One region of the Bacillus sp. UMB0893 genome, then DNA from elsewhere that is predicted to be linked to it. Evidence: predicted binding sites of a transcription regulator. Region 1 holds the regulator's gene; each other region holds the start of a gene.

Region 1 (3,284 bases):
ATAGTAACGCCTTTTAACGTATTTTTCATAGAACCTCTGAATGTTTGCAGATATTCTTGTCTAAGATTTTGCTGTTCCTGCAATTCTTTATCTGTAAGGGCTGTTGTCTTAGCCTTTTTAGAAAGTTCGTTAATTCTTGCCATTTTATCTTTTGAAAGCATGCTGGTAACTCCTTTGAATAGATTCACTATGCTATCGTACTAAAAATGATTGTAAAAAACAACTTATTGGATTGTAGTTTGTTTCATGTATTCCTGGTATCTCCGATGAACAGTTGCTTTTGAGACATCATGTCCAAACCCTCTTAAAGTGGCTGCAATTTCAGCAAATGTGAGCTTATTTTGTTTTAATCGGACAATTTCATCAATTGGCAGTTCTTTTCTGTCTTTACCGGGGCTCAAATGAATATTAGAAAGGTTTTTTTCTGGCTTATACCCGTTTTGTACAGCTCGCTTCATGCCCCGTTTGATTTTTAGATTATGAATCTTTCGCTGATATTCCTCAACAATACTTACGATTTCCAAGACCATTGAATCAGCTTCAGATAGTAATAGCTTACCATTGTGCGTCACTGAATAAAGAGTGATTCCTTCTTTTTGAAAGAAATGAATAAGTGCAATTCTTGCATTTCCTCTTCCTAACCTAGTTTCGTCCTGAATTAAGATTGCATCTGCTGATCGTTCTTTTATGAAATCAAAAAGTTCAAAAATTCCATCTCTTTCAATGTCATATCCGCTTGCCTGCTCTTCAATCACTTTTACAATAGTCATTTGGTGCTGTTCGGCAAGCATCATAAGTTCTTCCTTCTGCCTATGCAGAGAAGACTCTTGTTCTTCTTTCGTGGTGCTGACTCTGCAATAGATGATAGCGTTCAGTTTTTTCCACTCCCCACTTATTTCTTGCTTGCTAGCTGGTTCATATCATAATATGCATTCTTGTCAATTGGAATAAAAACGGTATCCCCGGGCTTGATGATTGCTGTCTGCATTCCATTCTTTTCTTGAACCCACTCGACAAATTCAGCTTTAGAGAGATTATGATGTTCTTTAAATTGATCAGCAATGCTCCAGATGCTGTCACCTTCATTGATTTCTACATGCACGAAATTCTCCATGCTGTCCTTTTCCCCAGTATAAGATAATGCAAATACAGCTACAATAACGACGATAAAAAATGATAGTAAATATGAGAATGATTCTTTCAACATGATCTCCACCTCGAATAGAATGTTTGTTCGTACTTCTGATATTTTTAGTATAATGCGAACAAACGTTTCTGTCAACGGGTTTCTCGAACTTATGTTTGTATGCAAAGGAAAAACATGCTATAATCAACATAAATTACAGGACGCGAGGTGCAAAAGATGACAAAACTATCAAAAAGACAGCAGGATATCTTAAACTTCATCAAATTAGAAGTTCAAAAAAAGGGTTATCCGCCTTCTGTACGTGAAATTGGCGAAGCTGTCGGCCTTGCTTCAAGTTCAACAGTACACGGCCATTTAGCAAGATTGGAAAGCAAAGGCTTAATCAGACGCGATCCAACAAAACCAAGAGCTATTGAAATTTTAGAAGAAGAAACATCACATATTCCTCGGATGAATGTCATTAATGTACCGATTATCGGTAAAGTAACAGCGGGTTCACCAATAACTGCAATTGAGAATGTTGAAGAATACTTTCCTCTACCAGATTCGTTCGCTGCAGCAGATGATCACATTTTTATGCTGGAAATTATGGGAGACAGTATGATAGAAGCCGGTATCCTTGATGGCGACATGGTTATTGTCAAACAGCAAAAAACAGCAAATAATGGGGATATTGTCGTAGCCATGACAGAAGATGACGAAGCAACCGTTAAACGCTTCTTCAAGGAAAAAGATTATATTCGACTGCAGCCCGAAAACTCAACTATGGACCCTATCATTCTTCGAAATGTAACAATCTTAGGAAAAGTAGTTGGAGTATATAGAAATATTCATTAAAATCCCGCTTTTACTAAGCTGGATTTTTTTATTTATTTGTTTTAAGAAGCTCGTCACGGGGAAAATAAACATAAAACAAAATGATGAGGTACTTTATGAAATCCATTACTGATCTTAATGAACCCAAGATACAGAGGACTATTTCACAATTCATTTTCCCTTTTTCATGGAAACAGGATTGTGTCAAAGAATTAATAGACGAGCTTATCAATAATGGCTTTGAATTCTTTTCTATTAATAATCCTTCACGGAAAAGCAGCTTTTACGGGGAAAATGTCAATATTCCGCACAAGCGTTTAAACCATTATTTCCTTCCATACATAGAACAGATTCTCTTTCCAAATCAATTTAAAGAGAAAGCAATTAACCGATATTCTAAATCTTTAAATTTAGACTGCCGCTTAGAAACTGCCCACAATTCCTACAATATGAAAATCCATTCTATTGATATTTATATTTGTCCCTTTTCGATTGGGATGATTACAATCAGAGCGGAACCTTACAGTATGGATAAGATCCTCACTTTAAGTGAAGCACTCGATTTTATGGATCACTTCCGTGTGCTGGAACCGCTGATTACTGAGGAAAAAGGCACGTCCATTTATGCTGAACAACAAAAATACGATAAAATTCAGGAATTTATCTTCCAAGACCTCTGTCCTTACATCGTTCCTTTTATTGAAAAAAGCAAAAATGATCAGTCTACCTATCTCGGAAGTCTGCCATATTTTATAGATGAAAGAATGTTCGTTTCCAGTCTATTAGTGACGTCTTCCGATGAGAAAATCACAGATGAAGAATTGTTCAGGATTGGCCACATGAATGGCTTTGACAAAAACGGGAAACCATATTTAGCTGCAAGCAACCCAGAATACATCCACAATTATATTAAGAAGCATGTATATGAACGATGGGCTCCAGCCAGTTATCATATCATCAGTGATCATACTTTTGCCTGTCTTACAAATGACATTGAAAATGAAAAAATAATAGCCGAGGAAATGTACGGACAGCTCTATTATAATTTGATTCTTCACCTGTTCTATAAAATCGTGTTATTAAAACTTTCATACAGCTATTCACAGCTCTATATAGACCAAAAACAAGATAAAATGGATAAACTTATTCGTTCCATTACGAATTTTACTGCGAAATACATTTTTTCAGAAATCAGCAGCCGTACAGAAGGCCAAGAATTATCTGTTATGATGAAGGATCGTTTCAAGATCGAAACACTTTACAAAGAAGTAAATAATACAATGGACAGTCTTTATCAGAACCAAGAGAAGCTGGCAAGCAA
Region 2 (3,284 bases), on a different contig from region 1:
GTTCGTTCGGTATGGCGGCTTGCCGTAAATGGAACAGGAACCTACGGCATGTAGGCGTTAGCCGTACAGACCGTGGTTATCGGGCCATTTAATGCCGAAGCGACACGTATGGAATGACAGAAAGGCGTTCTTCCTTTCTGATCAGTCCGTAGTGCTGCCGCCCGAAGGATGTTTGTTTTATTCTTTCAGCAATTGATTCTCTTGAAACATTCGGAACATATCTTCTCAATTCATTAGAAGATCCACCTTTGCATACAGCTTTACACCTTCCTAAATATAGTTTTCAGCTACCTTTAATGGTCAGAAACTTATATTGGAGCGGTTTTTAGAATGATGCTTCAGCAACTTTCTAACAGAGCTTTACTGTATCATTGCGAAGCTATGATACAGTCGCCTTGTCGGGGGCTCGATGCCCCCAGCAAGGCGCATAGGTTTACCAGTATGTTTTACTTGCAAATCTTCTTTAGTTCACTAAAAAAAGGAGAAGGTTTCACCCTTCTCCTTTTTCTTAGAAGCTTGCCTTGATAGCTTCCACTAATACTGTTGCTATCGTTATGATGAAGCAGAATCCATAGATGATGATTGCTGTTGTTCTGATTGCTTCCTCTCTTACGTTATCAAGTGTCCAGATAATCAAAAACGTTGCTGCCCCCAAGATAATAATTGCTGTAAAGATTGTAGTTGCTAGTGCTGTCATATGTGACAACTCCTTTCTTTGTTTGACCACTCCGAATCTTTGCGACAAGGGCTGTCAAGGGGCTCGAAGTTTGTGTAAGTTTTTTGAGCGCCTTTCTCAAAAAAGTTCACAAAGTTTACGAAGCACAGCGAAGTACCCCTTTACTGCCCTTAGGAGCAAATGATTACACTTAGGAGAACAAAGAAGGATACCCTTCCGTCCGAGCGATTATTTAGCGATCATTCCAGCTAGCTGCATCAGCAGCTAACTGGAACTGAAGCACCGGTTCATTGCGAAGCTTTGAATCGGTCGGTTTTCGGGGGCTCGATGCCACCTAAAACCGCATTCATGCCCTTATTGCATTGGAGCAAAGCGAAGCAAGCGACATGCTTCCTGGCTTCAGCCAGGAAGATTCCATTGCTTTTGATCTTCAGGTTTTCGGCTCGTTCGGTATGGCGGCTTGCCGTAAAGGGAACAGGAACCTACGGCATGTAGGCGCTAGCCGTACAGACCGTGGTTATCGGGCCATTTAATGCCGAAGCGACACGTACAGAATGACAGAAAGGCGTTCTTTCCTTTCTGATCAGTCTGTAGTGCTGCCGCCCGAAGGATGTTCTGAAGGCTTTAAAATTGAACGTTGTTGAAGCCCTTATTCTTGAAGAAAACATGCAGCCTAAAGGCTACCTCGTTGTAAAAATAGAATGTATCCGGAAGCCCAATCTATATTTTCTTTATCACATATGACTTGAAAAATAAGAACAAATGTTTGTATAATAAATGAATTGAAAGGGGCGATGATCTTATGCTTCGTGATCGCGGAAAGAACAAGAAGTGGCTAGGGTTCTTCATGCCAGAACACATTAAAGCACTTATAGATGTTGAAACAGATTATCATAGAACACCTAGACCACAATTGGATGAAGGACAAATTGAAGACTTAGAACGACTTCTATCTGAAAGCTTAAAAGACAATATCTTACTAGAAATTATTACATGGAAAAACGGGTTCTTTACTTCAAGAATTGCGATAGTAAAAAAGATTGATCGCTATGACCAAAAAATTACTATTCAAGATGAATTAGATGCCGAAATAAAACTTGAATTTTATGATATTGTGGATGTTAAAGTGAAATAGAAACTTATTGCACAAACCAAAAAAGCCTATTGCAATGCCTTTAGGCTTGCGGAAAGATTCTTCAAGAATGGTTTAATAACATAGGAATTCACATATGTTCTGAAGCTACGTGGAAACCGCCGTGAAAGTAGAAACACAACTTTTTACCTTCTATAAAAAAACTGGATAGCCATGTTCGACTATCCAGCACATCTATGTTTTACTCGTTTTTTGTTGCATTATCATAAAATTTATTCAGTATGTATTTTAGTTGGGCAACTTCTTCACAGCTGATACCTTCAGCAAACTTATCATTAATTCCTTCCACTACAGGAACCAACAGTTCTCTTAACTTCATGCCTTTTTCCGTTAAATATAGATAATGAGAGCGTTTATCTTGTAAATTCATTTCTCTTCTTATGGTACCCCTTTTTTCCATCCCTATAATAATTCTGGCCAACGTCGTTTGATCCTTATCAATAAACTCTGCTAATTCTTTCTGTGTCATTCCTTTATCTTTTTTATCAAGAGCAGAAATAACAGTCCATTGTTCTGAAGTAAGACCATATGTTTTCATGATACTTTGAAAATAGCTTGTTAGTTTTGCATTTGTCCGATGAATAATAAAGCCTGGAATGTCGTGTAAATCATCCAAATCAACCTCACCTCTCGTATCATTATAAACGAAAGATAAGGCTCCATACATTACAATGGACCCTTAAAACTCTTGCATTTATTTTTCAGGTTCCGGTTCAGACTTAGATTTTTCTGTATTAATCTCTCTAAGGGCTTTCATGATTAGGAGCATATCTTCACGTATAAGAACTCTAATCATTTGGATGTTACAGCGACGATATTCCTCATGCAAATGGCGAAGTTCCTTCAAGAAAAGACGATACTCTTTGTCCATGTTGCGTATCTCCCTAAAAGAAATTATAAAGTCCCCTTTAGATACCCTCCTTTTAACAATCCTAACCAAACCTAACCAAACCTAACAAAATTTCCGCATATAAAAACCAATGCCTGTTAAGACATTGGTTGCTGTTTGTTCAATTATCTAGGCAAAGTAAACGTCACTGTTTTTCCTTTGTATAAATCTTTTCCTTCATCACCTATGAAAGGACCAAATGTTAAATCAAACTGCTTGTACAGCTCAAATTCATCTTTTCTAAACATGAAGACATGATATTTTTCGCCTTGCTCACCTGCCTTAATCTCTTGTGGTTCACGCGGTTCAACCATAGACTGCGATAATACATTTCCTCGATCTTTATCAATGGCCACTTTTGAATTGATGCCCCAAAGATCAAGAAGATCACTCGATTGGTTATCCAACTTTAATTTAACAGTTAAAGCAACAATTCCGGTATCTCCGAAGTTTTTAAATCTCTCTTTATTTGCTTCTGTCGGAATGACTTCAGCATATTGAACTCCTTCAAGGGTTACATTAATATCACCAATTTGTTGTGTTTCATTGATTCCTGACTTCTCAAA
Region 3 (3,284 bases), on a different contig from region 1:
TTGATCGTGAAGGAAAAGATCCGCTTGAGCTTTTATCGGAGATTGAAGAAGTTCTCGGAATTGAATCCTATCCAATGAACTGGCCAATCGGCATGGGCAAAAGATTCCTCGGAATTATTGACCGTGCACAGCATACCGTTGTCCAATTTAAAGGGAATGAACAGGAAGAAATCATTCCGGCTGATGAAGTGGATGCAAGTGAGCTAGGCAGTCACCCTACCTATTTGGAAACAAAGGATGAGCTTGAGCTTCTGCAGGAAGCGGGAAATCAGTTTGATGCAGAGCGGGTGAAACGCGGAGAGCTAACACCTGTATTCTTCGGAAGTGCGCTTGCAAACTTTGGCGTCAAATCCTTTTTCGATGTGTTTTTGCAGCATGCGGTTCCTCCTCAGCCAAGAAGAACAAATCATGGCTTTATCTCTCCGGAGAAGGAAGATTTCTCAGGCTATATCTTTAAAATTCAAGCCAATATGAATCCGGCTCACCGTGACCGTATTGCTTTTCTTCGAGTTTGCTCAGGGAAATTTGAACGCGGCATGAGCGTTCAGCTGAGCAGAACAAATAAAACACTTAAGCTGAATCAAACACAAGTGTTCATGGCAAAAGACAGAGAAACGGTTGATGAAGCATTTGCCGGCGATATTATCGGAATTTACGATCCGAACGTCTATCAGATCGGCGACACGCTGACTGTTGGAAAAGAAGGCTATCATTATGACGAGCTTCCTCAGTTCCCGCCGGAAATGTTCAAAAAAGTCCGCGTGAAAAACGTCATGAAGGCGAAACAGTTCCGTAAAGGAATTGACCAGCTTGTTCAGGAAGGTGCCATCCAATTTTTCCGCCAGGATACAACGGATGATATCATTCTAGGTGCAGTTGGCCAGCTTCAATATGAAGTGTTTGAATATCGAATGAGAGCCGAATACAACGTTGAAATCGAATTTGTTCCGATGGGCGACCGCATCCCAAGATGGATCGGCAACGAAAAATTCGAAAAACGCTTCTTTGATTCAAGAAGCCTGCTTGTACGTGACCGCAATGATCAATACGCAGTACTCTTTGAAAATGATTTTACCTTCAGGCATTTCAAAGAAAATCATAAAGAGATTGAACTGATTGATCTGCTGCAGGAAAACGATTATCAAAGCTATTCTGCTTCAGAGAAATAGTCAGGAGCTAAATCGATGATCCTAAAAGCGATTCTTGCATTAACACTGCCTTTTATTATCCTGACCTTATTTGCCAGAGTCTGCTATAACCATTACGTAGCTGCTGTCCTGACGATAGCGCTGCTGGCTGCAGCATATACGAAAGGCTACATGGACTCATGGATTATCATTGTTTTAGATGTTATATCGATTACTTTCGGTTTTCTGTATGCTGCCAAAATGGCAAGGCGAACCAGGAGAGAAAAAACGAATTAATTTTACAGCCTGTTCCCGTTTAGGGAGCAGGTTTTTTATGATTTCGTGCAGGCTGCATTTGCGACAGTCGTTTATCAGTGTAAAACGCACTTTTATCAGTGTATATCACTCTTTTATCAGTTTTGGCCTGAATCCTCATCATCGGTTTATCAACTCTCCAATAAAGGTATTTAATAAAGAGTGAGGCATTTAAATAGAAATTTCCGGCGATAATGATAAAATCAAAATTAAAATGTCGAAAGAAAATGCGAACTTTAGTTCGTATTTTTAGTGATTTTTCCCCTGTTTATGGTAAAATAGAAATATTGATTACATATGAGTGGAGGTTCTCCTGTGAGCGATCGTTTTGAATTAGTCTCAAACTATAAGCCAGAGGGTGATCAGCCTGAGGCGATAAGAAAGCTTGTCCAAGGAATTAACGAAGGGAAGAAGCATCAAACCCTTCTTGGCGCAACTGGTACAGGGAAGACGTTTACCGTATCAAACGTCATCCAGGAAGTGAACAAACCAACGCTGATTATTGCTCATAATAAAACGCTGGCTGGACAATTGTACAGCGAATTTAAAGACTTTTTTCCAAATAATGCTGTTGAATACTTTGTCAGCTATTATGATTATTATCAGCCTGAAGCATATGTACCACAGACAGATACCTTCATTGAAAAAGATGCAAGCATCAATGATGAAATAGATAAACTCAGACACTCCGCAACTGCTTCTCTATTTGAGAGGAAGGATGTCATTATTATCGCGAGTGTTTCATGCATATACGGCTTAGGTTCTCCTGAAGAATACCGGGACCTTGTCGTTTCTCTTCGCACCGGCATGGAAATAGAGCGCAATCAGCTTCTCAGAAGACTGGTGGATGTGCAATATGAAAGAAATGATATTGATTTTAAACGCGGTACATTCAGAGTCCGGGGTGATGTTGTCGAGATTTTTCCTGCATCAAGAGATGAGCAGTGTATTCGGGTTGAATTCTTTGGTGATGAAATCGACCGTATCAGAGAGGTTGATGCTTTAACAGGTGAAATCAAAGGACACCGCGAGCACGTCTCGATCTTCCCGGCGTCCCATTTCGTAACCCGGGAAGAAAAGCTTAAAGTTGCGATTACAAACATCGAGCAGGAGCTTGAAGAACGTTTAAAAGACCTCCATGAGAACGGCAGGCTATTAGAAGCGCAGCGTCTTGAACAGCGAACACGCTATGATCTGGAAATGATGCGTGAAATGGGCTTCTGCTCAGGCATTGAAAACTATTCACGGCACCTGACTTTGCGTCCTGCAGGGTCGACTCCTTATACGCTGCTTGACTTCTTTCCTGAAGATTTCATGATTGTAGTGGATGAGTCACACGTTACAATTCCTCAGATCAGAGGGATGTTTAACGGTGACCAGGCAAGGAAACAGGTTCTCGTTGATCATGGGTTCCGTTTGCCATCAGCAAAAGATAATCGTCCGCTTCAATTTGACGAGTTTGAAAAGCACATTAATAACATTCTGTTTGTATCGGCGACTCCAGGGCCATACGAGCTTGAGCATACCCCTGAAACGGTTCAGCAGATCATTCGTCCAACCGGGCTGCTTGATCCGACCATTGATGTCAGACCGATTCAAGGTCAGATTGATGATCTGATTGGAGAAATTCAAGCAAGGACAGAACGTAATGAACGTGTTCTTATTACGACATTAACGAAAAAAATGTCCGAGGATTTAACGGATTATCTTAAGGATATTGGAATTAAAGTCAACTATTTGCATTCTGAAATTAAAACGCTTGAGCGGATCGAAATCATCCGTGAGCTGAGGCTTGGGAAATACGATGTTCTGGTCGGAATCAACTTGCTCAGGGAGGGGCTG

Evidence for each region. The regulator LexA, encoded in region 1, represses DNA repair genes until DNA is damaged. The targets are predictions, from matches to a motif close to CGAACATATGTTCG.
Region 2: the regulator LexA is predicted to act here: its motif matches at 1,432-1,445, upstream of CYJ36_RS22760 (YolD-like family protein).
Region 3: the regulator LexA is predicted to act here: its motif matches at 1,673-1,686, upstream of uvrB (excinuclease ABC subunit UvrB).

The regions. Positions count from the first base shown of each region.
Region 1 covers NZ_PKLB01000001.1:1,053,733-1,057,016, reverse strand. The annotation lists gene CYJ36_RS05360 (DUF896 domain-containing protein) at 1-161, opposite strand, end outside; gene CYJ36_RS05355 (YneB family resolvase-like protein) at 225-875, opposite strand; gene yneA (cell division suppressor protein YneA) at 893-1,204, opposite strand; gene lexA (transcriptional repressor LexA) at 1,364-1,984, shown strand; gene CYJ36_RS05340 (hypothetical protein) at 2,080-3,284, shown strand, end outside.
Region 2 covers NZ_PKLB01000015.1:49,044-52,327, reverse strand. The annotation lists gene CYJ36_RS24200 (hypothetical protein) at 89-229, opposite strand; gene CYJ36_RS22765 (hypothetical protein) at 509-697, opposite strand; gene CYJ36_RS22760 (YolD-like family protein) at 1,479-1,811, shown strand; gene CYJ36_RS22755 (MarR family winged helix-turn-helix transcriptional regulator) at 2,011-2,496, opposite strand; gene CYJ36_RS23935 (hypothetical protein) at 2,524-2,700, opposite strand; gene CYJ36_RS22750 (DUF5068 domain-containing protein) at 2,844-3,284, opposite strand, start outside.
Region 3 covers NZ_PKLB01000006.1:321,995-325,278, reverse strand. The annotation lists partial or broken gene CYJ36_RS15250 (peptide chain release factor 3) at 1-1,169, shown strand, start outside; gene CYJ36_RS15245 (DUF2198 family protein) at 1,185-1,424, shown strand; gene uvrB (excinuclease ABC subunit UvrB) at 1,758-3,284, shown strand, end outside.